3 regions of the Kitasatospora sp. NPDC006697 genome follow, and region 2 is predicted to be linked to each of the others. Evidence: riboswitches for the same ligand, from Rfam matches in the RefSeq annotation. Region 2 holds a riboswitch; each other region holds the start of a gene.
The links. Region 2 has a riboswitch for thiamine pyrophosphate ahead of thiO (glycine oxidase ThiO). Riboswitches for the same ligand answer to the same signal wherever they lie in the genome.

Region 1 (5,994 bases), on a different contig from region 2:
ACGGCCATCCGAATCGGGTCAGTCCGCCAGGGGCAGATAGACCCGGTTGCCGTGCTCGGCGAACTCGGCGGACTTCTCGGCCATGCCCGCCAGGGCCTCGGCGTCGAACTCGGTGGCCACGGCGCTGGATCCGTCGCCGTGCTCGTCGCGGATCTTCTGACTGATCTTCATCGAGCAGAACTTCGGCCCGCACATCGAGCAGAAGTGCGCCGTCTTCGCCGGCTCCGCGGGGAGGGTCTCGTCGTGGAAGGCGCGGGCGGTCTCCGGGTCGAGGGCCAGGTTGAACTGGTCCTCCCAGCGGAACTCGAAGCGGGCCTCGGAGAGGGCGTCGTCCCAGGCGGAGGCGCCGGGGTGGCCCTTGGCGAGGTCGGCGGCGTGGGCGGCGATCTTGTAGGTGATCACGCCGGTCTTGACGTCGTCGCGGTTGGGCAGGCCCAGGTGCTCCTTGGGCGTGACGTAGCAGAGCATCGCGGTGCCCCACCAGGCGATCATCGCGGCGCCGATGCCCGAGGTGATGTGGTCGTAGCCGGGCGCCACGTCGGTGGTGAGCGGGCCCAGGGTGTAGAACGGGGCCTCGTCGCAGATCTCCTTCTGGAGATCCATGTTCTCCTTGATCTTGTTCATCGCCACGTGGCCCGGGCCCTCGATCATCACCTGGACGTCGCGGTCGCGGGCGATCCGGCCGAGCTCGCCGAGGGTCTGGAGCTCGGCGAACTGGGCCTCGTCGTTGGCGTCCGCCGTCGAGCCCGGGCGCAGGCCGTCGCCGAGCGAGAAGGTGACGTCGTAGGCGCGCAGGATGTCGCAGAGCTCCTCGAAGTTGCTGTAGAGGAAGTTCTCCTGGTGGTGCGCCAGGCACCAGGCGGCCATGATCGAGCCGCCGCGCGAGACGATGCCGGTCTTGCGGCGGGCGGTCAGCGGGACGTACCGCAGCAGCACGCCGGCGTGCACGGTCATGTAGTCCACGCCCTGCTCGCACTGCTCGATGACGGTGTCGCGGTAGACGTCCCAGCTCAGCTCCTCGGCCCTGCCGTCCACCTTCTCCAGCGCCTGGTAGAGCGGCACGGTGCCGATCGGCACCGGGGAGTTGCGCAGGATCCACTCGCGGGTGGTGTGGATGTTGCGGCCGGTGGAGAGGTCCATGACGGTGTCGGCGCCCCAGCGGGTGGCCCAGGTCATCTTCTCCACCTCCTCCTCGATCGAGGAGGTGACCGCGGAGTTGCCGATGTTGGCGTTGATCTTCACCAGGAAGTTGGTGCCGATGATGGCCGGCTCCACCTCCGGGTGGTTGACGTTGAGCGGGATCACCGCCCGTCCGCGGGCCACCTCGGCCCGGACGAACTCCGCCTCCAGGCCCTCCCGCAGCGCGATGAACTCCATCTCCGGGGTGATGATCCCCCGCTTGGCATAAGCGAGTTGGGTGACCGCGGCGCCGTCCCGGGCGCGCAGCGGGCGGCGCGGGCGGCCGGGGAAGACGGCGTCCAGGTTGCGCAGGTCGCCGCCGCGCGGCGAGGTGTGGCGGATGCCGTCGTCCTCCGGGCGGGCCTCGCGGCCGTCGTACTCCTCGACGTCGCCGCGCTGGCGGATCCAGGAGTCGCGCAGCGCGGGCAGGCCGCGGCGCACGTCGGCCCGGTACTCGGGGTCGGTGTACGGGCCGGAGGTGTCGTACAGCGGGACGGTGGCGCCGTTGGTGAGGTGGACCTCGCGGTAGGGCACCCGCAGGTCGGGGCGGCTGCCCTCGCGGTAGGCCTTGCGCCAGGCCGGGGTCGGGTACCCGGTGGCCGCGCTGCTCACGGACGTTCCGGCAGCGGACAGGCGTGCGTCATCGATGCTGGTCATCAGACCTTCTACTCCCTACGCCGGCATTACCCGGTCAGGTTCCTGCGGTCGGCGCAGCCTTCGACCCGTCCGTCGACGTGCCGGTCAGCGCCCTCTCAGCCCGGTGCTCCGAGCTCCCGTTCGGCAGGCGGAAGTGCCTGCCCAAAGACGTCCCACACGGTAGCCGCAGCTCAGCGGAGCGTCCAGTGGGCCTCGAGGGGCGGACGGCCCCCGCCCTGTCGCGCCGTCGGTGCCCGGGCGCACACTGGGGGTCAGTCACGGAACGGGGGAGCCACGATGATCGGATACACCGGCCGGGTCACCGGCAAGATCGGCGCGGGCCTGGTCGGCGAGGTGCTGGTGCACGTGCCGGAGCGGGTCGGCAGCGAGGCCTTCCTGGCCTACCTGGCGGTGCCCGGCGAGCCGCTGCCGCTCGGCACCCAGGTGGTGGTGGTCGAGTACCAGCCGCCGCGCACGGTCTTCGTCGCGCCGCTCACCCCCCTGAGCGCGGGCGGCTGACGCCGGGTCGGCACACGAACCGTCCGCGGTTCGTCACCAGTGCGTGACAACCTCCGCCGACACACCACCACCGGCTTCCCAACCGCGGAGGGCGAGGCGCAGAATCCCATTCGCCACCGCGTTCCGCGCAATCCTGCACAACCGAGCGCAGCCACGGAGCGGTGCGCCCTGAAGGGGGAACAAGCCGATGCTGATCGGCACCATCGCGGGGGCCGTCGTCGCCGCCCTCATAATCCTGATCGTTCTCTTCAAGCTCTGCTGGCGGGTCGCCGAGCCCAACGAGGCACTGATCATCTCCGGGTCCAAGCACCGCACCGAGGGCGTCGGCGAGGGGCTCGGCTTCCGGGTCGTCACCGGCCGCGGGACCCTGGTGACCCCCGGCATCCAGACCGTGCGCAAGCTCTCGCTGGACCTCAACGAGGCCGACCTGGACGTCGAGTGCGTCACCTCGCAGGGCATCCCGGTCCAGGTCAGGGGCGTGGTGATCTTCAAGGTCGGCGACGACACGGTCTCCATCGCCAACGCCGCCCGGCGCTTCCTGGACCAGCAGAAGTTCATGGGTCAGCGGGTGCACAACGTCTTCGCCGGCCACCTGCGCTCCATCGTCGGCGGTCTGACGGTCGAGGAGATGATCCGCGACCGCGAGCGGCTGACCGGCGAGACCCGGGCCGCCTCCGGCTCCGAGATGGAGAAGCTCGGCCTGATCATCGACTCGCTGCAGATCCAGGAGATCCTGGACCCGACCGGCTACATCACCAACCTGGCCGCCCCGCACGCCGCCGCCGTCCAGCGGGACGCCCGGATCGCGGCCGCCGCGGCCGACCGGGCGGCCACCGAGGCCGAGCAGGAGGCGTTCGCCCGCAAGGCCGAGGCGACCCGCAACTCCGGTATCCAGCAGGCCGGCTACCAGGCCGAGATGGACACCGCCGCGGCCCGCGCGCTGCAGGCCGGCCCGCTCGCCCAGGCCGCCGCCCGGCAGGAGGTCGTGGTCCAGGAGACCAAGGTCGCCGAGCTGGAGGGTCTGCGCAAGGAGCAGCAGCTGCAGGCCGAGGTGCGCAAGCCGGCCGACGCCCGGGCCTACGAGGTCCGCACCCACGCCGAGGCCGAGCGCGACGCCCGGATCTCGGCCGCCCAGGCGCAGGCCAAGGAGACCGAGCTGAAGGCCGGCGCCGAGGCCAACCGGGTCAAGATCGCGGCGGCCGCCGAGGCCGAGGCCACCAAGGCCCGCGGTCTGGCCAGCGCCGAGGCCACCCGGGCGACCGGTCAGGCCGAGGCGGCCTCCGCCGAGGCGAAGGGCCTGGCGGCGGCCGAGGCGGCCCGCGCGCTGGGTCTGGCCGAGGCCGAGGCGATCAAGGCCCGGGCCGCGGCGCTGGCCGAGAACCAGGAGGCCGTGGTCGCCCAGCAACTCGCCGAGAACTGGCCGGAGATCGTCCGGGCCGGCGCGGACGCCTTCGGCAACGTGGAGCACATGGTGCTGCTGAACGGCGCCGAGGGCATGGGCGAGATGTTCGCCAAGGCGCTGACCATGGGCGGCACCGGCCTCGGCCTGGCCCGCCAGCTGCTCAGCGCGATGAACCCGGGCGAGGGCGAGGGCGCCCCGGCCCCGACCGGCCGCAAGGCGGAGCGGATCCAGACCATCCCGGTCCAGGCGGACCAGGAGGGCTGAACCCGCGGCCGCCGGTGGAACAGCGGCGTCAGGCCGATCCCGCCCCCCGCGCGGGATCGGCCTGACGCCTGTTCAGGGGGCCCTGCCGGGTCAGGCGCCGGTCAGCTGCCACATCCGCTTGCTCAGCGGCCGGGTCAGCACCGTCGCCGCCCAGATGGTGCCGACCAGCAGCACGGTGGGCAGCCAGGCCATGGTGGCCAGCGGCAGGCTGTAGGCGCCGACCACCCGGGCCGCGCACTCCAGCACCAGGGCCGCACCCCAGACCAGCGAGAAGCCGCGCTCGGCCCGGCGGAAGGCGGCCGCGGCAGAGTCATTGGCGGACTCGGCGGACCCGGCGGACCCGGCGCCACCGGTGCGCAGCCCGTCGAAGGCGGCCTCGCGAGCCGCGTCGCCCTTGGTGAGGAACGGCCGCAGGCCCTCGGTCATCATCGGCCGGCCGCGCCGCACCGAGAGCAGGATGACGATCCCGATGGTGCTGCTGACCAGCCCGTCCTTGGCGATCATCAGCCGGGGGTCGCCGGTGAGGAAGGTGGTGAGCAGGCCGACCGCGTTCACCGCGAGGATCAGCGCGGCGAAGGCGTTCAGCCGGCCGGAGCGGAGCAGCCCGTAGCCGGTGCGGACGGCCGGCAGCACGCTGGAGACGATCAGCGACTGGACCAGCGGGACCCCGGCGCCGCGCGCCGCGTAGTAGGCGGCCAGCGGCAGCGCCACGTCCACCGCGAGCGGGGCGAGCGCCTGGACCAGCGGGCTGCGCCGGCGCTGCCCGGCCTTCGGCCCGGCCGCCGCGATCGGAAGTCCGACAGTGCTCATCGTCCTGGTCCCTTCCCGTGCTTCCCTGCTCCCTGCTGACGGGTTCCACACTGTCACCGGGAGCTGAGCCGCCGTCAGTGCCGACTGTCGCCGACCCGGCGTGACAGCTGTCATGCCGCCGGTCTGACAATCAGGCCGCCGGACAACGCCGAGCGCCCGCTCCCCCGGGTGCGGGGGGCGGGCGCTTGGGCGGATGGGGTGCGGGCTGCGGGTCAGCTCCTGGCGGCCTTCTTCACCAGGACCACCACGGCCGCGGCGATGCCGACCACGATCAGGATCTTGACCGCGAACCAGACGAGGGCGCTGACCACGCTGAAGATCGCGCCGATGATGTTGAAGGCGATCACCAGCAGGATGATCGGGACCACGATGTTGCGGACCCAGCCCGGCAGCGACTTCCAGATCTCAGCCATCTCGGATACCTCTTCTTCTTCGCTCGGGTCGGCTCTGCTGCCGCGCCCTCTCCGCTTCGGTACTTCGATCGTAGGAGGGCGGGGGAGCGGAAACGAGCGGATCGGCCCCCGAGAGAACCCGGATAAAGCCCTGAGGGAAACCCTTCGGGTTCGCACCGCGAACCCTCAGGCGGGACCCCCGGGACGGCTCAGACCGGCCACTCCTCGCCGCGCCAGGCGGCGTCCCAGAACATCCACTCGTACCGGGTGGTGGTGGTGAAGTGCTCCCGCACGCGCCGCCGCTCCGCCTCCGAGAGCTGCTCCCCGAGCCGGTCGGTGAGCGCCAGCACCCGGCGCACCACGGACTGGAAGGCCTCGTCGCCGTAGGTGGCGATCCAGCGGGCGTAGAGCGGGTCCGGGGAGGACTTGGCCAGCAGCTGCTCGCCGACCTTGGCGTAGACCCAGTAGCAGGGCAGCACCGCGGCCACCGCCTCGGCGAACGAGCCGCCGTAGCAGGTGGCCAGCAGGTAGCTGGTGTAGGCCCGGGTGGTCGGCAGCACCGGCTCGGCCGCGGCCCGCTCGGCGCTCTCGCCGAAGGCGTCCAGGAACTCGGCGTGCATGCCCTGCTCGGCGGCCAGCGCCCCGATCGCGTCGTCCGCGAAGGCCCGCACCTCGGCCTCGCCCGGCGCCTTGGCGGCGCAGACGGCCAGCGCCCGGGCGTAGTCCCGCAGGTAGTGCGAGTCCTGCACGACGAAGTGCCGGAACGCCCGGCGCGGCAGCGTGCCGTCGGTC
Region 2 (11,630 bases):
GTCCCACGGCCGGGCCTCCCGGTCGCGGGCCGTGGCGGCGGCGACTATCGCGTCCAGCTCCGGCGGCAGGCCGGGCACCGAACGGGACGGCGGCGGCACGTCCTCCTCCAGGTGACGGTAGATCACCTGCATCGGGTTCTCGCCGGTGAACGGCTTGCTACCGGTCAGCAGCTCGAAGAGCAGGATGCCGGCCGCGTAGACGTCCACCCGCTGGTCGGTCGGCCCGGTCGGCTGGATCTGCTCGGGCGCCAGGTAGGAGACCGTGCCCATGATCACACCGGGCGTGGTGGTGGTGACCGCCGCGCCGGCCCCGGCGGTGCTCCGGACCAGGCCGAAGTCGGCCACCTTGACCAGGCCGCCGTCGGTGATCAGCACGTTCTCCGGCTTGACGTCCCGGTGCACCAGGTGCGCCCGGTGCGCGGCGCCGAGCGCGGCCAGCACCGGCTCCAGCACGTCCAGCGCGGCCCGCACCGAGAACGCGCCGCGGTCCGCCAGCACCTGGCGCAGCGTCCGGCCCGGCACGTACTCCATGGCCAGGAAGGCCGTGCCGCCGTCCGCGTTCTGGTCGAAGACGTTGACCACGTTGGGGTGCGAGAGCCGGGCCACCGCCTTGGCCTCGCGGATGAACCGCTCGGCGAACTCCGGGTCGGCGGCGAACTGCGGGTGCATCACCTTCAGGGCCACCACCCGGTCCAGCCGGGTGTCGGTGCCGCGGTAGACCGTGGCCATGCCGCCGACGGCGATCCGCTCCTCGACCAGGTACCGGCCGTCGAGGAGCGTTCCGATCAGGGCGTCGTTCACCGTCATGTCCACTCGAAGGAGTGTAGGGGTGGGCGGAGCACGGTTGGGTGTAGCGCCTGTCATGGTTGTGCACCACGAGCCGTCAGAAGGCGGGCCGCTCCCGGTGGTCCAGGTCGGCCCGGCCGGCCATCGCGGAGGAGGCCTCGGCGTGGAACCGGCGCGGGATCCGGCCCGCCCGGTGGGCCAGCCGGCCCGCCTCCACCGCCTTGCGCATCGCCTCCGCCATCAGCACCGGCTGCTGCGCCCGGGTGACCGCCGAGGCCAGCATCACCGCCGCGCAGCCCAGCTCCATCGCCAGCGCGGCGTCCGAGGCGGTGCCCGCCCCCGCGTCCAGCACCACCGGCACGCCGGCGCCCTCCACGATCAGCTGGAAGTTGTGCGGGTTGCGGATGCCCAGGCCGGAGCCGATCGGCGAGCCCAGCGGCATGATCGCGGCGCAGCCCACGTCCTCCAGCTTGCGGGCCAGTACCGGGTCGTCGTTGGTGTACGGCAGCACGGTGAAGCCGTCGTCCACCAGGGTCTCGGCGGCGTCCAGCAGCTCGATCGGGTCGGGCAGCAGGGTCCGCTCGTCGGCGATCACCTCCAGCTTCACCCAGGAGGTGCCCAGCGCCTCGCGGGCCAGCCGGGCCGTCAGCACGGCCTCGCCGGCGGTGAAGCAGCCGGCCGTGTTGGGCAGCACCCGGATGCTGTTGCGGGTCAGCACGTCCAGCACCGAGCCCTGGGTGCCCGGGTCGACCCGGCGCATCGCCACCGTGGTCAGCTCGGTGCCGGAGACCTGCAGCGCCTGCTCCAGCACCTCCAGGCTGGGGGCGCCGCCGGTGCCCATGATCAGCCGGGAGGAGAAGGCGGTGTCACCGATCAGGAACGGGTCGTCAGCCATGGTCAGCCTCCCTGGACGGCGGTCAGGATCTCCACCCGGTCGCCCGCGGTGAGCGGGGTCCGCGGCCAGCTGCCCCGCGGCACCACCGTCTCGTTGAGGGCGGCGGCCACGCCGGACGGGGCGGTGCTCAGCTCGGCGACCAGCTCGGCGAGGGTCGCCCCGGCGGGCACCTCGCGGGGCTCGCCGTTGACGGTGAGGGGGATCAGGCTCATTGCGGGCTCCTGGCGAAGCGGCTGGGGGAGAACGGGGCGGCGAGGGCGGGGACGGCGCCGGTCGCCAGCGTCTCGGCGAGCAGGTCGGCGGTGACCGGGGCGAGCAGCACGCCGTTGCGGTAGTGGCCGGTGGCGGCCAGCAGGCCGGGCAGCGCGGTGGGGCCGAGCAGCGGGGCGTTGTCGGGGGAGCCGGGGCGCAGCCCGGCCGAGGTCTCCACCAGCGGCAGCTCGGTGATCCCGGGCAGCAGCTCGTGGGCGTCCCGGAGCAGCTCGTAGACGCCGCCCGCGGTGACGGTGGTGTCGTGGCCCTGCTCCTCGGTGGTGGCGCCGACCACCAGCTCGCCGTCGGCCCGGGGCACCAGGTAGAGGTGCCCGCCGCGGACCACGGCACGCAGGTTGCGGGAGAGGAACGGACCGAAGGCGGGCGGCATCCGCAGCCGCAGGATCTGCCCCTTGACCGGGCGCACCGGCGGCAGCACGCCCTCGGGCAGGCCGGGCAGCAGGTGGCTGCGGCAGCCTGCGGCAAGCACGGTGCGGCCGGCGGCCAGCCGCTCGCCGGCGTCGGTCAGCACCCCGGCCGCCCGGCCGTCCTCGACCAGCAGCTCGGCGGCCGCGGCCCGGTGCAGTCGCACGCCGGACCGCTCGCAGGCGGCCAGCAGGGCGGTGAGCAGCCGGCGGCCGTCCACCTGGTGGTCGTCGGCCACATGCAGGCCGCCGCGCACGCCCGGGGCCAGCATCGGCTCGAGCTTGCGGGCCTCCCGGCCGGTCAGCCACCGGGAGTCCAGGCCGAGCCGCTGGTGGAAGGCGTGCAGCTCGCCCAGCTCGGCCTTGTCGTCGGCGTCCAGCGCCACGGCCAGGGTGCCGGTGGCCCGGTAGCCGGTCTCCAGGCCGCCGCTGGCCTCGGCGAGCTCGGCGCAGAAGTCGGCATAGCGGACGTTGGAGGCGATGCCCAGGCGCAGCAGCGGCTCCTCGCCGTACTGCAGCTCGGTGACCGGGGCCAGCATGCCGGCCGCCACCTGCGCGGCACCGCCGCCGGGCACCGGGTCCAGCACGGTGACGGCGAGCCCGCGCTGCGCCGTCCGCCAGGCGGTGGCGAGGCCGATGATGCCGCCGCCGACCACCAGCACGTCGGGCACGGGAAGGCGTGCCAAAGCGATTCTCCCTTCGCCGGAATGACCCGGATCAGGTTCGGACGGTCGCGGGCCGCCGCAGCCCGCCTCTCAGCCCGGTGCGCCGGGCTCCCGTGAGGACAGCCCCACCATAACGCCGGGTGACTTCTCCCCTGTAGCCGCTCTCGAGGGCCGGAACGAGGGTGCTCGCTACAGTGGCCGGGTGACGGATCAGCGAGCAGTGATCATCGGCGCCGGACTGGCGGGGGCACAGTGCGCGATCGGGCTGCGGGAGGGCGGCTGGACCGGCCCGGTCACCCTGGTCGGGGCCGAACCGCACCGGCCCTACGACCGGCCCCCGCTCTCCAAGGGCGTGCTGTCGGGCGAGATCGAGGGCACCGAGTTCGAGCTGGACTGGGAGCGGCTGGACGTCGAGCTGCTGCTCGGCCGCACCGCCACCGGCCTGGCCCCCGGTGAGCTGGCCACCGACGCCGGCCCGGTCGGCTACGACCACCTGGTGATCGCCACCGGCGCCGCCGCCGTCACCCTGCCCGGCGCCGTCCGCGCCCTGCGCACCGTGGACGACTCCCGGGCGATCCGCGCCGAGCTGCGGCCGGGCCTGCGCCTGGTGCTGGTGGGCGCCGGCTGGATCGGCGCCGAGACCGCCACCGCCGCCAAGGCCCTGGGCTGTGAGGTCACCGTGCTGGAGGCCGCCGCCGCGCCGCTGGCCGGGGCGCTGCCCGCCGAGCTGACCGCGCCGATGGTGCGCTGGTACGCCGAGGCCGGGGTGGACCTGCGGCTCGGCGCCCGGGTCGCCGCCGTCGAGCCCGGCGCCGTCCGGCTGGCCGACGGCACCGAGCTGGCCGCCGACCTGGTGGTGGTCGGCATCGGCGCCCGCCCCGACACCCGCTGGCTGGCCGGCAGCGGCCTGGAGCTGGACCGCACCGGCGCCGTGCTCGCCGACGACCGGCTGCGCACCTCGCTGCCCGGCGTCTGGGCGGCCGGCGACTGCGTCAGCTACCCCTCGGCCCGCTCCGGCGAGCGGATCACCGTGCAGCACTGGGACCACGCGCTGCGCTCCGGCCGGGCGGTGGCCGCCGGGCTGCTCGGCGCCGACCAGCCCTACGACCCGGTGCCGTACTTCTGGTCGGAGCAGTTCGGGCGGATGGTGCAGTACGTCGGCCGGCACCGCGACGGCGACGAACTGCTCTGGCGCGGCTCGCCGGACCAGCCCGCCTGGACGGCGCTCTGGCTGCGCGAGGGCGCGCTGAGCGCGGTGCTGACCGTCGGCAGCCCGCGAGATTTCGCCCAGGGGAGGCGGCTGGTGGAGCACGGCACGCTGATCGATCCGGCGCTCGCCGCCGACCCCGCGGTGCCGCTCAAGACGGCGGTTGGTGCGGTCGCGGCCGGATAGGTGGCAGGCTGGTGCCGTGAGTAGTGAGACGCATTCGACTGTTGAGCAGCTGGTTACCGAGTGGCTGTACCTCCCGGACATCTCCGAGCGCTGGGGTGTGGTGGTCACCGAGGTCCGCCAGATGGTCAAGGACCGCAAGCTGATCGCGGTGCGCCGCGGCCCGAACAACGCGCTGCAGGTGCCGGCCGCGTTCATCGACGACGACGGCCCGGTCAAGCACCTGGTCGGCACCCTGACCGTGCTGCGGGACGGCCGGTTCAGCGACGAGGAGATCCTCGAGTGGCTCTTCACCGAGGACCCGTCGCTGCCCGGCAGCCCGATCCAGGCACTGCGGGAGAACCGCGGCACCGAGGTGAAGCGCCGGGCCCAGGCGCTCTCGCTGTGACGGCGGGCCAGGAGTACCGGGCGGCGCTGGCCGACGCCCGGCTCTACCTGTGCACCGACGCCCGGCGCGAGCAGGGCGACCTGCCGGAGTTCCTGGACGCGGTGCTGGCCGGCGGCGTGGACATCGTGCAGCTGCGGGACAAGGGCCTGGAGGCCCGGCAGGAGCTCGAGTACCTGGAGCTCTTCGCGGCCGCCGCGGCCAAGCACGGCAAGCTGTTCGCGGTGAACGACCGGGCCGACGTGGCGCACGCCGCCCGGCCCCAGGTGCTGCACCTGGGGCAGGACGACCTGCCGGTGCCGGCCGCCCGGGCGATCATCGGGGCCGACCCGGTGATCGGGCGGTCCTGCCACGCCGAGCCGGAGGTGGCCGCGGCCGCCGTCGAGCCCGGTGTGGACTACTTCTGCACCGGCCCGGTCTGGCCGACCCCGACCAAGCCGGGGCGGCCCGCGCCGGGCCTGGGCCTGGTGGAGTACGCGGCCGGGCTGGGCACGGAGCGGCCGTGGTTCGCGATCGGCGGCATCGACTTGGGGAACCTGGACCAGGTGCTGGCGGCCGGCGCCCGGCGGGTGGTGGTGGTCCGGGCGATCACCGCCGCGGACGATCCGGGAGCCGCCGCGGCCGAGCTGGCCCGGCGGGTGCGGGCGGCGGGCTGACGGTCCACGGAGGGCTGACGGCGGGTCCGGTGACCCGCCGTCAGGCAGTTCTAGTACCGGCGGACGGTGGCCGCCTCGGCCAGCGCCAGCAGGGTCCGGCGGGCCGTCTCGTCGGCCAGCGGCGCGGCCGCCAGGGCCTTCAGCGACTCGGCCATCAGCTGTTCGATCCGCTCCTCCACCCGCTCGGCCGCCCCGCTGGCCGCGACCAGGTCGCGCAGCTCGGCCACGTCATCCGGGGTCAGCCCCGGGGCGCCGAGCCGCTGGTCCAGCCGGGCCGCATCGGCCGGGCCCAGGCCGCGCAGCGCCAGTGCCACCAGCAGGGTGCGCTTGCCCTCGCGCAGGTCGTCGCCGGCCGGCTTGCCGGTGACCGCCGGGTCGCCGAAGACGCCGAGCAGGTCGTCGCGGAGCTGGAAGGCCTCGCCGAGCGGCAGGCCGAAGGCGCCGTAGGCCGCCACCAGCTCCTCGTCCGCCCCCGCCAGCCGGGCGCCCACCTGCAGCGGGCGCTCGATGGTGTACTTGGCCGACTTGTAGTGCAGCACGGTCCGGGCCCGCTCCAGCGCCCGGTCGTCGGTGGAGTCGCCGGCCACCGGCTCCAGCACGTCCAGGTACTGGCCGGCCATCACCTCGGTGCGCATGAGGTCGAAGACCGGCTTGGCGGCCAGCACCGCGGCCGGCTCCAGGCCGCAGCCGACGAAGAGCTCGTCGCACCAGATCAGCAGCAGGTCGCCGAGCAGCACCGCGGCCGCCGCGCCGTACTGCTCGCGGTCGCCGCGCCAGCCCTGCTCGCGGTGCAGCGCCTCGAACCGGCGGTGGATCGAGGGCAGGCCGCGGCGGGTGTCGCTGCGGTCCATCAGGTCGTCGTGCACCAGGGCGCTGGCCTGCAGCAGCTCCAGGGCGGCGGCCGCGCCGGCGATGCCCTCGCCGTCGGCCGGGCCGCCGGCGCCGCGCCAGCCCCAGTAGCAGAAGGCCGGGCGCAGCCGCTTGCCGCCGTCGAGCAGGAAGTCGCGCAGGGCGTCCGCGGCCGCGACCAGGTCCGGGGAGATGGCGCTGAGCTGCTGGTGGCGGCCGGCCATGAACCGGGCGAGCGCGGCGTCCACCCGGGTGCGCACCGCCTCGACGTCGAGGGGCAGCGCGGGGGCGGGGCTGGGCGGGGTCACAGGGGCCCTCCGGAGTCACATGAGTATGGGAGTCAGAATATCGGACTGGTGTTTCTGGACATTTGGTCTCAGTTTCTGGACAGCGTTTGTCCGGGCGCCTCCTCCGGCGGATAACCTGCGGACATGGCACTCGGCGTCCCCTCCACCAGAACCGACCACGCGGCCACGGTCCGCGAGCTGTTGGCGGCCGGCCGGCGCTCCTTCTCCTTCGAGTTCATGCCGCCGCGCACCGAGGCCGCCGAGCACAAGCTCTGGTCGGCGATCCGCCGGCTGGAACCGCTCAACCCCAACTTCGTCTGCATGACCTACGGTGCCGGCGGCTCGACCCGCGGCCGCACGGTCAACATGGTCGGCCGGATCGCCGGCGAGACCACCCTGACCCCGGTGGCCCACCTGACCGCGGTGGACCACTCGATCGCCGAGCTGCGCAACATCATCGGCCAGTATGCCGACCAGGGCGTGCGCAACGTCCTCGCGGTGCGCGGCGACCCGCCGGGCGATCCGATGGGCGAGTGGGTCACCCACCCGCAGGGCGTCACCTACGCCTACCAGCTGGTCGAGCTGATCAAGGGCATCGGCGACTTCTGCGTGGGCGTCGCCGCCTCGCCGAACATGCACCCGCGGTCCACCGACTGGGACGAGGACACCAAGCACTTCGTCGCCAAGGTGCGGGCCGGCGCCGACTACGCGATCACCCAGATGTTCTTCGAGGTGGAGGACTACCTGCGGCTGCGCGACCGGGTGGTGGCGGCCGGCTGCGAGGTGCCGATCATCCCGGAGATCATGCCGGTCACCAACGCCAAGCAGCTGGTCCGCTTCCCGCAGCTCAGCGGCTCGGCCTTCCCGGCCGACCTGGAGGCCCGGCTGACCGCCGTGGTCGACGACCCGGTGGCGCTGCGCGCGGTCGGCATGGAGCACGCCACCGAGATGAGCGAGCGACTGCTCTCCGAGGGCGCCCCGGGCCTGCACTTCATCACCCTCAACGGCTCCACGGCCACCCTGCAGATCTACCAGGACCTCGGCCTGCACAGCAGCTGACGGCGGAGGTCCGCCAGTCCTGGCCCGGGATGTGGGGCGGCGAACGGTTACCCGGTACAGTCGCCGCACGCGCTGGGCACGTGCTGGAGGACAGGCCGATGGGCATCGGGATGCTGGTGTTGTACGCGGCCCTCGCCGTGGTCGGGCTCTGGTTGCTCGCCGAGCTGCTGCTGCAGAGCCGTGCCCCGCTGCACTGGCGGGCCCAGGCGCTGCTCGGGTTCCTGCTGGTGGTGGCCGGGATGGGCGCGCACTCCACGCTGCTGGTGGGCTGCGGCGCGCTGGTCTTCCTGGTCGGGCAGCTGCTCACCACGCTGGCCGTGCGGGCGGGGCGGACCACCGCCTGGTCGCTGCGCGGCGCCGACGGCTCGCTGCCCGGGCCGCTCGCCAAGGTGCCGCTGCTCTCCGCCGCCACCGACGGCGCCGCCGCCCCCGCCGAGGCCCCGGAGCCGGCGCGGGTCGGCGAGGTCGGTCCGATAGAGGACCCGGCGGCCGACGCCGAACCGCTGCCCGAGCCGGCCGTGGAGGAGGGCGATTACGGGATCTACGACACCGCCGGCGGCTACCAGGGGTACGAGGAGCAGGCCCAGCAGCCCCAGCAGCAGCCGGAGTACGGCTACCAGCAGGCCTACGGCGGGTACTACGAGCAGCAGCCGCAGCCCTACCAGGAGGCCCAGTACCAGCAGCCGGCCTACCAGGAGTACGGCGGCTACGCCGTGCCGGACCAGCAGCAGTGGCAGCAACAGCCGCAGCCGCAGCCGTACGAGCAGGGCCACTACCAGACCGGCTACGAGCAGCAGCACCAGCAGCACCAGGTGCCGCAGGAGTACTACCAGGAGCCGCAGCAGCCCCAGCAGCAGCCGTACCAGCAGACCGAGCACGGCTGGCAGCACGGCTGGCAGTGAGCCCCGCGGCTCAGGCCGGCCCGACCAGGCCCGCCACCACGCAGGCCGACATGCCCGCCCGGGAGAGCCCGCCGCCCGGGTGCGCCGCCTGCCCGAGCCGGTAGCGGCCCGGCTCGTCGGTCGCGTTGGGCGGCTGCAGGAACTCCCCGCCGAAGCCGGCCAGCGCCGGACGGGCCACCGCGCCGCCCGGGGCCAGGGTCTCCCGCTCCAGGTCGGCCGGGGTGCGCCACCGCTCCCACAGGATCCGCTCGCCCAGGTCCAGCCCGGCCGCCTGGAGGTGGGTAAGCACCCGGTCGGCGAACTCCTTCGCCACCCCCGGCGCCGTCCAGTCCAGCGCGGCCTGCGAGGGCACGGTGCAGGTCAGCACCGCCGTCTCGTGCTCCGGGTCGGGCACGGCCGACGGGTCGTCAGGACGCAGCACCTGCACGGTCGGCAGCTCGCAGAGCGCGGGGGAGTCGAAGATCGACGCCAGCTCCTCGCGGGGCAGCGGGGTGTGCACCACGGTCCGCTGCGGGGTGCCGGGCGGCCGCGCGCCGCGCAGCGCCAGCAGCATGGTGAACCGGCTCGGCAGCCCGGCTTCCGGCGGCTCCGGCCGCAGCACCAGCCCGGCCTCCGGGAACTCCTGTCCCGGCGCCACCGCGGAGCCGAACCGGAACTCCACCCCGCGCTGCTCGCAGCGCAGCACCATCGCGTCCACCAGGGCGCGCATCCCGCCGCGGACCGACCAGACGCCGAAGGTCTGCTCCATGTAGGGGAGCACGGTGGCGCCGGCCGGGGTGGCCCGCGGGTCCAGACCGAAGCGCAGCGCGCACTCGGTGAGCAGCGCGGCCAGCCGGTCGTCGCCGCCCAGCTCCTGCCGGGCCAGCTCGGCCAGGGTGCGGCGGCCGCCGGCGCCGAAGAGCCGGGCCAGTCCGCGCTTCGCGGCCGGGTAGGGGTCGGCGGCGAGGGTGCCGGGGTCGGCGGGCAGCGGCTCCTCGAGCAGCGGGCGGCGGGTCGCCTCCCAGACCGCCCGGCCGCGGTTCATCACCGCGGCCCAGCGCTCGCCCGAACCGGCACCGAGCGCCTGGTCCAGGGCCCGGCCGACGCCGCCGCGGGAGGCGTTGGGCAGGGTCAGCCCGGTGCCGTCGGCGAACAGGTGGTGGCTCTCCGGGTCGACCGGGGACAGGCCGACCAGCTGCTCCAGCGGCTCCCGGCCGGTCTTCAGCGCCAGGTCCCGGAAGACCGCGGGCAGCGGGAGCAGGGTCGGCCCGGTGTCGAAGGCGAAGCCGTCGCGCCGGTAGCGCCCGACCATCCCGCCCGGCCCGGGTGCGGCCTCGTACACCGTCACCCGGTGCCCGAGGGTGGCGAGGCGCGCCGCCGCCGCCAACCCGCTGATGCCTGCTCCGACGATCACGATCCGTGCCACAGCGGGGGATCCTAACCGCCGGGGCCCGGCCCGTTGTCAGTGCCGCGGGCGAGCATGGCGAGTGGACGGACCGACCGGCCGCCCGACGACTGCTCCGGATCCGGGGGAGACCGACCATGACCGTCACCGAACTCCCGAACCCTGACCGCCACCGTTCTGATCAGAGCAAGCCGCGCGTGCCCGAGCAGATCCCGTTGAACTCGGTGGACGTCCACCCCGTGCTGCTGCGGGCCGGCGCCCCGCCGGCCGCCCGCGACCTGCTGGCCCAGGCCGAGCGCACCCTGCGGGCGGCCGACGCCGCCGAGGACCCGCTGGAGCGCTACGCCACCGCGCACCTGGCCGCCCTGCGCACCACCGCCGCGGTGCTCGCCGTGCGCGGCCGGCCCGAGAAGAACCCGCGTCGGCGGGCCGCGATCCGCAGCGCCTGGGACCTGCTGCCGGAGGTGGCGCCCGAGCTGTCCGAGTGGGCCGTCTACTTCGCGGCCGGCGCCGCCAAGCGGGCCGCCGCCGAGGCCGGCGTCCGCGGCGCGGCCACGGCCCGGGACGCGGACGACCTGATCCGCAACACCGCGCTCTTCCTGCGGCTGGTGGCGAAGGTGCTCGGACTGGCAGGCACCTAGGTCCTCGGCCGGGCGCGAGCCCGGGCGGCGCGACGCCGCTCCCCAACTGACCGAGGGCCTAAGGTGGAGTGAACGTCAGACCGCCCATCAGAGGAGCCCGCTCGTGTACCCCTCGCGCCCCCGCAGCGCACTGCGCACCGCCGTGGTCTGGGAGGTGGTCCGGGCGGCGCTGGAGCGCCGGGTCGCCGAGTTGGACCAGCCGGTCCTCGACGTGCTGGACACCGGCGGCGGCACCGGCAACTTCGCCGTCCCGGTGGCCCGGCTGGGCCACCGGGTGACGGTGGTGGACCCCAGCCCGGACGCGCTCTTCGCGCTGGAGCGCCGGGCCGCCGAGGCCGGGGTGACCGACCTGGTGCGGGCCGTCCAGGGCGACACCCAGACGCTGCCCGAGGTGGTCGCCCCCGCCTCGGTGGACGCGGTGCTCTGCCACGGCGTGCTGGAGGTGGTGGACGACCCGGCCGAGGCGCTGGGCCACCTCACCGCCACCCTGCACAAGGGCGGCCTGGTCAGCCTGCTGGCCGCCAACCGGAACGGCGCGGTGCTGGCCCGGGCGCTGGCCGGCCACTTCGAGGAGGCGCGCACCCTGCTCGGCGCCGCCGACGGCCGCTGGGGCACCGGCGACCCGATGCCGCGCCGGTTCACCGTGGACGAGCTGCACGGGCTGGCCGACGCGGCCGGCCTGGAGGTCCGCTCGGTGCACGGCGTGCGGGTCTTCGCCGACCTGGTGCCCGGCGTCCTGGTGGACACCGAGCCCGGCGCGCTGGAGGCGCTGCTGAAGCTGGAGGAGTCGGCCGCGGCCGAGCCCTCCTTCCACGCGGTGGCCACCCAGCTGCACCTGCTGGCCGCGCTCGTCTGAGTCCCCGGAAAACCGACAGCGCGTTGACGGAAACTTCACAGCCACCGGGAGCGTTGCACCGGTGCGGGGACCGGCCCGGTGTGTCGGACACGACGGATTCCAGCCCACCCCGTATCCCACGGTCTGACCGTATGATCTGGGTAAAGCCAGAACGCATGACGGCCAGACCCTTGGGGCATATGGACCAGGACAGGGCCA
Region 3 (11,630 bases), on a different contig from region 2:
CCGCTGGCGCTGCTGGCCGCCACCGCCGGGGTGGCGCTGCTGCTGCCGGTGATCCCGTACGTGCTGGAGATGTCGGCGCTGCGCCGGCTCTCCAACCGGGTGTTCAGCATCCTGCTCAGCCTGGAGCCGGCGGTCAGCGCGCTGGTCGGGCTGCTGGTACTGGGCCAACTGCTCGGCTGGGCCCAGCTGCTGGGCATCGCCTGCGTGGTCGGGGCGAGCGCCGGAGCCACCCTGACGAGCCGTCAGTCTGTCTGAACCTTTGGCGAGTTCGCGGAAAGCCGCTGGGCGGTGCCGATATCGGCACCGCCCAGCGGCTTCTTCCGGCTCACGGGACCCTTTCCACATGGCCGGCCGGTCCTGCCATCCACCTCCGGGAGCGTGCCCGCGCTCCCGAACTACCCCCGGTGGACTACTCCTTGATGACCGGAGCGAAGGTGATGTCGACGTTCTTGTTGGACTGGTCGGCCCAGATCAGGCCGGAGTTGTCCTTCACGCCGAGGGTGTTGTTCTGGTTCGAGGCACCGCTGCCGGTGGCCACCTGCTGGGTCCAGTTGGCATTGCCGTCGACCCCGCCGAAGATGTTCCCGCTGCCCACGTTGGACACCACGCTGGCGTTGGAACCGTCCTGGGATCCGGCTCCGTTGTCGGCGAAGGCCGCGCCGGCGCCGGCCAGCAGCAGCCCGGCGGCGAGCGGGGCGGCGGCGAGTGCGGCGACGATCCGGGCGGTACGGGTGCGAGCCATGGAAATCCTCCAGAAAGCTTGACGCGATCGAACCGGCCGACCGAGGTCGGCCGAATTCGGATAACTGGTGCGGGAGTTCGCGGCCAGACGAACCCCTGCGGGCTGCGACGCCGAGATCAAGAGTGCGCACTGGAACGTCGAACCGCCAGAGTTGACGCTGGCGGTTCGCTCGAACGCGTGACCTCGGCCCGCTAAACCCCGCTCCGGCAAAAGCCGGCTCCGCACCGTCCGGCGGCGGCCGAGAACCGACCTGACCAGGCCGTTCGGCGGCCTCCCCGAGCCGCGCCACCCCCGCGCGCCACCCCTCGGAATGGCTAGAAAAGCTTGCCCGGGTTGAGGATATTCAGCGGGTCGAAAAGTGCTTTCATCTGCTTTTGCAGTTCGAGCCCGACCGGTCCCAACTCCCGTGCCAGCCACTCCTTCTTCAGCACTCCGATGCCGTGCTCGCCGGTCACCGTGCCGCCCAGTTCCAGCCCGAGCGCCATGATCGCCTCGAAGGACTCCTCGGCCCGCGCCACCTGCTCCGGGTCCTTGGCGTCGAAGGCCACGATCGGATGGGTGTTTCCGTCCCCGGCGTGGCTCACCACGCCGATCGCCACCCCGAACCGCTCGCCGATCGCGGCCACCCCCGCCAGCATCTCGGCCAGCCGGGAGCGCGGCACGGCGACGTCGTCCACCATCGTGGTGCCCAGCGTCTCCAGCGCGGGCAGCGCCAGCCGGCGGGCCGCCAGCAGCAGCTCCGACTCGGCGGCGTCCTCGGCCGGCACCGCCTCGGTGGCACCCGCCGCCCGGCACAGCTCCGCCACCTCGCCGACCTCGCGCTGCCGCTCGGGCCCGTCGAAGGCCACCAGCAGCAGCGCCTTGGTGGACTCCGGCAGGCCCATCTTCGCCAGCCGGTTCACCGCGCGGACCGAGACGGCGTCCATCAGCTCCATCAGCGAGGGCGTGTAGCCGGCCGTCACCACCGCGTTCACGGCCGCGCAGGCCGCCTCGGTGGACGGGAACTCGGCGGCCAGCGCCAACTGCGGCGCCGGTTTGGGGCGCAGCGCCAGCACCGCGCCGACCACCACGCCCAGGGTGCCCTCGGAGCCGACGAAGAGCCGGGTCAGGTCGTAGCCCGCCACCCCCTTGGCCGTCCGCCGCCCGGTGCGCAGCAGCCGCCCGTCGGCCAGCACCACGTCCAGGCCCAGCACGTACTCGGCGGTCACCCCGTACTTCACGCAGCAGAGCCCGCCCGCGCCGGTGCCGATGTTGCCGCCGATGGTGCAGGACTCCCAGCTCGACGGGTCCGGCGGGTAGTACAGGCCGTGCTCCTCGACCGCCCGGGAGAGCACGGCGTTCACCACCCCCGGCTCCACCACGGCCAGCCGGTCGACCGGGTCCAGCTCCAGGATCCGGTCCAGCTTCACCAGCGACAGCAGGATGCAGCCGTCCACCGCGTTGGCGCCGCCGGACAGCCCGGTCCGCGCACCCTGCGGCACCACCGGCACCCGCAGCTCGGTGGCGGTGCGCAGCACGTGCTGCACCTGCTCGACGTCGGTGGGGAAGACCAGCACGGCCGGCTGCCCGGCCGCGCAGAACCCGGCCATGTCGTTGCGGTAGGCGGCGGTCACCCCGGGGTCCACCACCACGGCGGACTCCGGCAGGCCGGCCAGCAGCCGGGTGGTCAGTTCACTGCTCGCGGCCGAGGTCATCGCGGGCTCCGTTCCGTTCGGTCGTGCCGGACCTGAGGACGGAACGGAGCCTACGCGCCGTCAGGCCCGCTCGCCGCGCCCGCGCCCGGCCCGGTGCCGCGCCTGCAGCACCGCCACCACCAGCACGATCACCACGGTCAGCGCCGCGCTCACCTGCCCGTAGCCGAACGCCAGGCCGTGGTGCTCCTTGGGCGCGCCCAGCCAGTCGGCGAAGGAGGCGCCCAGCGGCCGGGTCAGCACGTAGGCGATCCAGAACGCCAGCACCTCGTTCATCCGCAGCTTCCAGTACGCCAGCGCGGGCACCGCGATCGCGGCGGTGAAGACCAGCCCGGCCTCCAGGTAGCCCAGCCCGCCGCTGTGCGCGGCCAGGTCGCCGACCGCCGTGCCCATCGCGAAGGTGGCCAGCACCGCGGCCCAGTAGAAGAGCTCCCGGCGCACCGTGCGCACGCTGTGGATGTCCAGGGTGCCCTCGCTCCGGCGCCACCAGGTGAAGACCACCGCCAGCACCACCAGGAAGAGCGGCGCCGACACCGCGTACGGCACCCCGACCACCACGTGCAGGCCGTCCGCCGCCATGGTCCCGAAGACGCTCACCATCACGATGGCCAGCCAGTACACCCACGGCACGTACTGCTTCACCCGGAACTGCAGCACCAGCGCCACCGCCAGCCCGAGCCCGCCGATCGCCACCGCGATCACCGGGTCCATCGAGTTGGCGAGGTAGTCCGAGGTGGTCTCCCCCATGCCGGTGGTGAGCACCTTCGCCATCCAGAAGAGCACGGTCACCTCGGGCACCTTGCTGAGCAGCTGCCGTCCTGGTGCCACCGGCTCACTCGGCCGTACGTGAGCAGTCGTCATGGTGGGCCATGCTTGCAGGCTCAGCTGAAGACCACCTGAAGATCTGACGGCCCGAAAACCACACCGGCCCCTGACCAGCAGTGCTGGTCAGGGGCCGGTCTCCGGCGGAGAGCGTGGGATTCGAACCCACGGTGACGGGTCACGCCACGACAGTTTTCAAGACTGTTCCCTTAGGCCGCTCGGGCAGCTCTCCAGGCGGAGGTCAGCCTAACGGTTCCGAGGGGTCCGGGTGCACCGGGTTCGGGCGGGCCGGGTCAGTTGGTGTCGCCGCTGCGGCTGCCCAGGGTCACCGAGGTGGTGTTGGCCTTGCCGTCGCGGGTGTACTCGACCTGGACCTGGTCGCCCGGGGAGTGCGACCAGATGGTCGCCACCAGGGCCGGGCTGCTGTCGATGGCCACGCCGCCCAGCTTGGTGATCACGTCACCGGGCTTGAGGCCGGCCTTGTCGGCCGGGCCGCCGGGGGTGACGGCCGGGGTGCCCTGGATCGAGGAGGTCATCACCTGGGCTCCGTCGCCCTGGTAGTCGTCGTTGCGCAGGATGCCGAGGGTCGCGTAGACCGGGGTGCCGGTCTGGATCAGCATCTGGGCGACGCGCTTGGCCTGGTTGATCGGGATCGCGAAGCCGAGGCCGATGGAGCCGGCCTGGCCGCCGCTGCCGCTGGACTGGGTGCTGGACTGGATCGCCGAGTTGATGCCGATCACCGCGCCCTGGCCGTTCAGCAGCGGGCCGCCGGAGTTGCCGGGGTTGATCGAGGCGTCGGTCTGCAGGGCGTTCATGTACGAGACCTGGGTGCCGGCCTCGTCGCCGGAGGCGACCGGGCGGTTCTTGGCGCTGACGATGCCGGAGGTGACGGTGCCCTCCAGGTCGAACGGGGCGCCGATGGCGACCGTGGTGTCGCCGACCTGCACCTGGTCCGAGTCGGCCAGCGGCAGCGGGATCAGCTTGCCGGACGGCGGGCTGTCCAGCTTGATCACGGCCACGTCGTAGCCCTTGGCCTGGCCGACCACCGAGGCGGAGTAGCTGCTGCCGTCGGAGAACTTGACGCTCAGCTTGCCGCCGCCCTGGGCCGGGGCCACCACGTGGTTGTTGGTGAGGATGTGGCCCTCGGTGTCGAAGACGAAGCCGGTGCCGGTGCCGGACTCGCTGCTGCCCTGCGCCTTGATGGTGACGGTGCTGGGCAGCGCCTTGGCGGCGATCCCGGCGACCGAGTCGGCCGCGCGGTTGCTGGTGTTGCCCGAGGTCGCCACCGTGGTGCTGCTGTGGCTGCTGCCCGCGCTGCCGGAGGAGCCGGAGCTGTTGCCCTTGATCGCGGCACCGGCCACGCCGCCGGCCAGGCCGGCCACCAGCGCCACCGCGGCCACCAGGGCGACCAGGCCGCCGCGGCCCTTCTTCTTCGGGACCGGCTGGCCGTACGGCTGCTCGCCGCCGGGGTAGCCCGGGTAGCCGGGGCCGCCCGGCGCGCCCGCGCCGCCGCCCCAGGGGTCGCCGCCGACCGGGTGGCCGGCGCCGAAGGGGTGATGCGGCTCGGCGCCGAACGCGGAGGCCGCGGGGACGCCGGCCGAGATGGCGGTCGGGGCGGTGGGCGCCGCGTACGGGTTGGCCGGGGACTCGGCCGCGGGGGCCGGCTGCACCGGCGCCGGCGGCAGCACCGGCGGCGGGGCGTCCAGGTAGCCGGGGGCGGCAGGGGCCGCGGCCTCGGCCTGCGCGGACGGCGCCGGCGGCGCGAACGGCGAGCGCGGCGGCTCGGCCGGCGCGGCCGGCGCGGCAGCCGGCGCCACCGGCGGCGGCGCGTCGATGTACTCGATCACCGCGGTGGGCTCCTCGCCCGCCCCGGCCGGGGCAGCCGGCTCCGGCGGCGCCGCCGGCCGGTCGGCCGGCTCCGGGGCGGTCACCTTGCCGAATGCCAGGGTCGGGGCGGACTCCGCCACCGCCGGTGTCTCACCGACCGCCGGAGTGCCCCCCGGCTCACCGTGACCGCCGGAGGGCAGCCCCTCCTGCGGTCCGGCGGAACCACTCTCGTGCTCGGTGCTCACGGACGACCTCCATCGCTGACAGGACCTTGGCCCATAGTTTTTCCCATGCCCGATCTGGATGTCGTAAGGGCCTGCCTGAAGAACTGGTAAGAATCCTTAGGCGGATCCGACGACAGCCGCGGACGACTCCCCCCGGGCTCCTCGGTTACCACTCGATCGGCCTCGACCGAAGGTGCTGTCCCGCGATCCGGACGGCGCTTTGCCCCACCTTGGCGGAATCCTTGCGGCGGGCTACCCTTGCGCTGCCAAAACTGACACGCGGGAGCTTGGACCCACCAGGCTGAGAGTGCGCTGATCGAACCGTACGCCATGGCGGAGCCGCCGGTGCGGGCGAGGGAGCGCTGACCGCCGGAACCTGTCCGGGTAATGCCGGCGTAGGGAGCAACCGCCATGACGGCCGCCTCACCCTCCCCTGCCACCACGACGGTGCTGGAGCACCCGTCCCACGGCCGCCCCGAGGCGCCGCTGGTGCTGGACACCGCACCGCCGCGCACGCTGGGCTTCCGCGACCAGTTCGCGCTCTGGGCCAACCTCGGGATCAGCCTGATCGGCTTCACCAGCGCGGCCACCGTGCTCGGCGCGCAGGGCCAGGAGCTGTCGATCACCGCCGCGGCCACCGCCATCGTGCTGGGCACGGTGATCGGCACCGCGATGCTCGCGGTGGCCGCGCTGATCGGATCCCGCACCGGCGCGCCCGCGATGGCCGTACTGCGCGGCCTGTTCGGCACCCGGCTCTCCTACCTGCCGACCGTGCTGAACGTGCTGCAGTGCGTCGGCTGGGGCATCTACGAGCTGCTGGTAATCTCCAGCGGCGCCCAGACCGTGGTCGGCACCGGCGGCTGGCACTGGCTCTTCGTGCTGGCCGCGGGCGCGCTGACCACGGCGCTGACGATCTGGCCGCTCGGCTCGATCGCGGCGCTGCGCAAGTACGTGGCGATCGGGGTGGGCATCGCGATGGTCTACTTCACCGTGCAGCTGGGCCGGCACCACATCCCGAACCCGGGCCGGGGCAACTGGCACGGCTTCCTCTCCGCCACCGACGCGATCATCGCCGTCTCGGTCTCCTTCGTGCCGCTGGCCGCCGACTACACCCGGCACTCGCGGACCGCCCGGTCCGCGTTCTGGGGCACCTTCAGCGGCTACACCGTCGCCCAGGTCTGGTGCTACGGGCTGGGCCTGATCGCGCTGCTGCAGTCGCAGGGCGACGCGCGGAACCTGCTCGGCTCGTTCACCGGGGTGGCGGCCGGCTGGGCCTTCCTGCTGGTGCTGGTGCTGCGCGAGGCGGACCAGTCCTTCGCCAACGTGTACTCGACCGCGATGTCGCTGCACAACCTCTTCCCCCGGGTGGACCGGCGGCTGCTGACCGGCGGGATCGGCCTGCTGGTGACGGTGGTTGCCAGCCAGATCGACCAGTTCGCCGACTGGTACTCCAACTTCCTCTACCTGATCGGCTCGGTCTTCGTGCCGCTGCTCGCGGTGCTGGCGGTGGACTACTTCCTCGGCCGCGGCCGGCGCGGCTGGGACATGGGGCAGCAGGCGCCCTCCCGGCCGCTGCTGCTGCTCCCGTGGGCGCTGGGCTTCGCCACCTACCAGTTCCTGGCGCCGACCGGCATCAAGGGCTGGAGCGGCTTCTGGACCGGCCTGCAGTCGCTGGTGCACTTCACCCCGCAGGAGTGGACCTCGGCCTCGCTCTTCTCCTTCCTGGTCGCGGGCCTGGCCACGCTGGCCCTCGGCAGGGCCCTGCCCAAGGCCTGACCTGGGCACTCGGGGTTGGGGTGGGCGTCGGACGCCGGTCATCTTCGCCCCCTAGGGTGGGGGCGTGACGACTCCGGACCTCTCCGCCCCCGACCGCTCCCGCACCGCCGAGCAGGTGCAGGTGGTCGCCCACCGCGGCTCCTCCGCCGCGCTGCCCGAGCACACCCTGGCGGCGTACCGGCGGGCGCTGGCGGAGGGCGCGGACGCGGTGGAGTGCGACGTCCGGGTGACCGCCGACGGGCAGCTGGTCTGCGTGCACGACCGGACCATCGCCCGGGTCTCGGACGGCGGCCGCCGGGTGGTCTCCACGCTCACCCTGGAGCAGCTGCGCGGCTACGACTTCGGCTCCTGGAAGCACCCGGAGCAGCCCGAGCCGCAGCCGGTGCTGACCCTGGCCGAGTTGCTGGGGCTGGTGGCGGACGCCGGGCGCCGGGTGGACCTGGCGATCGAGACCAAGCACCCGGTGCGCTACCGCGGCCGGGTGGAGGCCGAGCTGGTGGCGATGCTCGAGCGGTTCGGCGTCGCCGGCGCGGTCGGCCCGGGCGAGGGCGACCCGGAGCGGCCGCACGCCCGGATCATGAGCTTCTCCGGGCTGGCGCTGGGCCGGGTCCGCCGGGCCGCACCCGCCTTCCCCCGGGTCTTCCTCTTCGAGCACCCCGCGGCGCTGCGGCTCTGGCCGAGCGGCGGGCTGCCGGCCGGGGCGGTGGTGGCCGGCCCGGGCATCGAGCTGGTGCGCCGCCGCCCCGGCCTGGTGCGGGCGCTGCGGGCGGCCGGGCACCAGGTGCACGTCTGGACGGTGGACGAGCCGGCCGACGTGGAGCTGTGCCTGGAGCTCGGGGTGTCGGCGATCATCACCAATCGCCCGCGCGCCGTACTCGACCAGCTCGGGCGCTGAGCGCACGCCGGGGCGCATCCGGATTCCATCGGGCGGAATCCGGTCCGGCGGTTTGTCGCGGGGCCGCCGTCCTCTGACGCAGCGTGAGCGGATAATCACCTTTTGCGTACACTGGGTCGCGGGCGAGTTGTCCTGCGGTGATGACTTCACAATTGACGCACCGCAAGCACCTGTTCCCGTTTCCGGCGCATTCCGTCGGGGCATCCATCCCTCGGCGAACGCTGAAGGAGGTCCGGGGGTGGCGTTGATGGTGGCGCGCGAAGTGCCGACTTCATCGACCATGGCGGTGCCGCACGGTCCGGCCAGCGTCGGGGCAGCCCGACGCCGACTCCGCCGGGACCTGGGCGACCGCGCGGTCCCCGCGTCGGTGATCGACGACGCGGTTCTGATCCTTTCCGAACTGCTCAGCAATTCCTGTCGTTATGCCAGGCCGCTCGCACCATTGCTGGATCTGGCCGGGGGGGAGAACTCGGCGGACAAGTCCGCTCGAGAACCGGTCGGGAGCACGGCGGAATTCCCGGCGAATGGCGCGGATTTGACGTTGCGTCCGGAACTCGCCCATTCGGCGGCCGAGGCCCGTCCGGCAGGCGGTGCCCGTCCCTCCGACGGGGCCCGTCCGTCCGACGGAGCCCGCCCGTCGGGCGAGGAGCTGACCGAGGACCTGGGCGGCATCCTGGTGCGCTGGCAGATGCACACCGACGGGGTGCTGACCCTGGAGGTCACCGACGGCGGCGCGGCCACCCGTCCGCTGCCGGCGCGGCCCTCGCTGACCGCCCGGGGCGGACGCGGCCTGAGCATCGTCGGCCAGCTGGCCACCGACTGGGGCGTGCGGGACGCACCCGGCGAGGTGACCGTCTGGGCCGCGCTCCCGGCGCACGACGGCGAGCCCGAGCCGCAGCACCGCCGGTCCGCCTAGCGGGGCCGTCCGGCGCGGCGCCGGAGCGCGGGAGGCCGGCGGGAACCTCAGTAGGCTGCCCCGAGACGTTGACCGCCACTTCCGGGAGAGCCGCGCCATGGCCAAGAAGGCCGCCAAGAACTCCGCCCCGTCCACCCCGATCGACGCCGCCGCCGTGCCGGTGGTCGGTGCCCGCGAGGCCTGCCCGTGCGGCTCCGGCCGCCGCTACAAGGCCTGCCACGGCCGGGCGGCCGCGCACGCGGTGCAGGAACTGGTGCACCGCCCGTTCGAGGGACTGCCCGGCGAGGCCGACTGGGTGGCGCTGCGCGAGCTGGTGCCGGCCGCCACCGTGCCGCTCACCCTGACGGCCGAGGTGCTGGCCGGCGCCGCGGGCGAGGTCCCCTCGGTCACCCTGGCGACCGTGCTGCCGCTGGCCTGGCCGGCGCTGCGCCGGCCGGACGGCTCGGTGCTGCTCGGCCTGCAGACCCAGTCCTCCTCCGGCGACCTGAGCCGGGACCTGGCCGACGCGCTGGTCGAGGCGCTGGCGACCGACCCGGGCAACCCGGTGCCGACCCGCCGGGCGGCCGCCGACGGCCCGCGGCTGCAGGACCTGCTGGACCTCTCGGCGCCGTTCGCCCCCGCCGTGCACACCGGCTTCGAGTTCTGGCTGGAGGACGCCGACTCGGCGACCGGCGAGGTGGCCGCCTCGCTGGAGCGGGCCAACGCCTCGGCGATCCCGACCGAGAAGCTGGCCTCGGTGGACAGCGCCTACTGGTGCGGCACCCCGGACAAGAACCACCTGCGCTGGGTCATGACGGTGCCGGAGGAGCAGCTGCTGGACGCGCTGGCCCGGCTCTCGGCGGCGGGCGAGAGCTCGATCGGTGAGGGCACCAAGCTGGTCGGCTCGTTCCGGGCGCACGGCCTGACCGTGCCGGTCTGGGACCTGCCGGTGGCGATGACCGCCGCCGACTGCGAGAAGCCGGCCGCCGCCTTCGCCGAGCGGCTGGCGGGCGCGCTGGCTTCCGACGCGCCGCTGAGCGCGGAGGAGCGCCGGGCCCGGGCCAACCTGGTGAGCCGTCAGGTCACCCTGAACTGAACGAACCTGTCGCAGTGTGATCGTTTCCGGCCATAAGGACGTGAATCCGGTCACATCGGAGCGGGCCGACCGGGAAATATCGCGATCGGCACCCCCCTGGGACTTTGGCGTTGCGGCCAATCCTTGTTACTGTTTAGGCAGTCCGGTCGCTGGTGCATCCCCCGTCGCCAGCGGCCGGATTTTCCATTGCCGCCGTCCAGTTGGCGGCGGACCCCGTCGGCGCCCGAGCCCGGGTCAGAACGCCAGCCGGCTGCCGTCCGGCACCGCCGAACCCGCCGCGAGCAGCGCCTCCAGCAGCTCCGCCACCGCCGGCAGCCGCACCCCGCCGCCCGCCGCCACCACCGGCCGGCGCAGCCAGCGCACCGGAGCCCCGCCCAGCCCCACCCGGGACGGCGGCAGCACCAGGTACCCGCCGGGACCGTGGTAGCGCACGCTGCTCGGCACCCGACCGGGCGCCCCGCCCGGACGCAGCGTCTCCTCCTGGGCGGCCAGCAGCTCCGCCAACTCCGGGTACCCGTATGGCGCGACCAGCAGCGCGCAGCGGGTCGGCCCGGCCAGCACCGGGCCCGGCACGACCCGTAGCGCGTCCAGGTAGTCGAGCAGCCGGGTCCCGGCCGCCACGGGCAGGCTGACCGCCGCCACCGCCGTGCCGGTCGCCGCCAGCAGCGGCGCCTGCGGGCAGTGCCGCTCCCACCACCAGCGCACCATCCGGGCGTCGGTGGTGGCGGCCAGCAGCGGCTGGTCGTGCGGGTGCGCGGCCGGCACCGGGCAGAGCGGGTCGCCGCAGGAGCAGCCGGCCGTCGGCGCACCGCCGCCCCCGCCGCGCTGCACCAGCACCGCGCCCGGCACCACCGGCCAGTGCCACTCCTGGCTGCAGGTCAGGGCGGCGCGCAGCACCGCCTGCCGGTCCCGGCGGCGGCTGCCGGACGGCTCGCGCAACTCACGCATGGACACTCGTTCCTCTCCACGAAGGTTGGACCAAGGGCGAGCGGGTGGATCACGACCTGAGGCGCGGCCGGGGAGGCCGACGGGTGCGCTCGGGGACGACCAGCCGGTTCGAACGCGTTCGGGCGGGGCGTCGCTACGAGAATCCCTCATGCGACCGGATGGACGCCGTTCGGCGCCCCCGGGTTCCACCGTACGAGTGAGTGACTTCTGGTCAGCGGGGTTGCCGGGCGGGGGGATCCCTACGCTCCGGGCAGGGTTCCGGCAGCCTCCTGGTCAGCTTGTGCCCGTTCCCGGCCCGGTCCACTCCACGACGCAGAACCATCCGGCGGCCTCCCGATCCTGGACACGCCCCGACCGACCTGTGTAGAAACGGGGCACTAAGGAGTGGTTTGGCCGGGCTTGGGCCATCGGGGCCCCGGCGGTCCGGACCACCGCGCTGGGAGTCGCGCCATGAGTGACAAGCGTCCGTCCGGTGCACGCGGTACCACCCCGGAGCTGGGTGACGGCCCCGCGGAGCCGGCGGTTGACGGTCCGTCAACCACGGGCGGGCGACTGACCAGGCTGCTGGACCTGCCGCTGCGGTCGGCCGGCGCGGCCGCCGAGCCGGCTCCCGGGCCGGCCGTGCGCGCCGCGGCGGCCGCAGAACCGTTCGGCCGCCCCGACCCGGTGGATCCGCTGGCAGCGCTGGACTGGCTGCAGCAGCACACCGAGCGG

Region 1: another riboswitch for thiamine pyrophosphate. It lies ahead of thiC (phosphomethylpyrimidine synthase ThiC); the one in region 2 lies ahead of thiO (glycine oxidase ThiO).
Region 3: another riboswitch for thiamine pyrophosphate. It lies ahead of ACFYNO_RS06580 (purine-cytosine permease family protein); the one in region 2 lies ahead of thiO (glycine oxidase ThiO).

The regions. Positions count from the first base shown of each region.
Region 1 is NZ_JBIAGU010000003.1:1,336-7,329, forward strand. Features, by position in the region: gene thiC (phosphomethylpyrimidine synthase ThiC) at 19-1,836, opposite strand; TPP riboswitch at 1,832-1,966, opposite strand; gene ACFYNO_RS05240 (hypothetical protein) at 2,113-2,334, shown strand; gene ACFYNO_RS05245 (SPFH domain-containing protein) at 2,522-4,000, shown strand; gene ACFYNO_RS05250 (VC0807 family protein) at 4,091-4,810, opposite strand; gene ACFYNO_RS05255 (DUF5326 family protein) at 5,023-5,223, opposite strand; gene tenA (thiaminase II) at 5,412-5,994, opposite strand, start outside.
Region 2 is NZ_JBIAGU010000001.1:597,610-609,239, reverse strand. Features, by position in the region: gene pknB (Stk1 family PASTA domain-containing Ser/Thr kinase) at 1-807, opposite strand, end outside; gene ACFYNO_RS02695 (thiazole synthase) at 884-1,681, opposite strand; gene thiS (sulfur carrier protein ThiS) at 1,684-1,893, opposite strand; gene thiO (glycine oxidase ThiO) at 1,890-3,044, opposite strand; TPP riboswitch at 3,036-3,148, opposite strand; gene ACFYNO_RS02680 (NAD(P)/FAD-dependent oxidoreductase) at 3,226-4,416, shown strand; gene ACFYNO_RS02675 (Rv2175c family DNA-binding protein) at 4,433-4,801, shown strand; gene thiE (thiamine phosphate synthase) at 4,798-5,454, shown strand; gene ACFYNO_RS02665 (polyprenyl synthetase family protein) at 5,505-6,611, opposite strand; gene metF (methylenetetrahydrofolate reductase [NAD(P)H]) at 6,735-7,649, shown strand; gene ACFYNO_RS02655 (hypothetical protein) at 7,748-8,551, shown strand; gene ACFYNO_RS02650 (phytoene desaturase family protein) at 8,562-9,956, opposite strand; gene ACFYNO_RS02645 (SAV_6107 family HEPN domain-containing protein) at 10,133-10,576, shown strand; gene ACFYNO_RS02640 (methyltransferase domain-containing protein) at 10,680-11,432, shown strand.
Region 3 is NZ_JBIAGU010000003.1:301,568-313,197, reverse strand. Features, by position in the region: gene ACFYNO_RS06610 (DMT family transporter) at 1-255, shown strand, start outside; gene ACFYNO_RS06605 (hypothetical protein) at 410-742, opposite strand; gene ACFYNO_RS06600 (FAD-binding oxidoreductase) at 1,057-2,436, opposite strand; gene ACFYNO_RS06595 (hypothetical protein) at 2,497-3,294, opposite strand; tRNA gene ACFYNO_RS06590 (tRNA-Ser) at 3,400-3,487, opposite strand; gene ACFYNO_RS06585 (S1C family serine protease) at 3,549-5,327, opposite strand; TPP riboswitch at 5,576-5,725, shown strand; gene ACFYNO_RS06580 (purine-cytosine permease family protein) at 5,718-7,082, shown strand; gene ACFYNO_RS06575 (glycerophosphodiester phosphodiesterase) at 7,147-7,977, shown strand; gene ACFYNO_RS06570 (ATP-binding protein) at 8,216-8,893, shown strand; gene ACFYNO_RS06565 (DUF5926 family protein) at 8,991-9,968, shown strand; gene ACFYNO_RS06560 (bifunctional DNA primase/polymerase) at 10,203-10,916, opposite strand; gene ACFYNO_RS06555 (PP2C family protein-serine/threonine phosphatase) at 11,367-11,630, shown strand, end outside.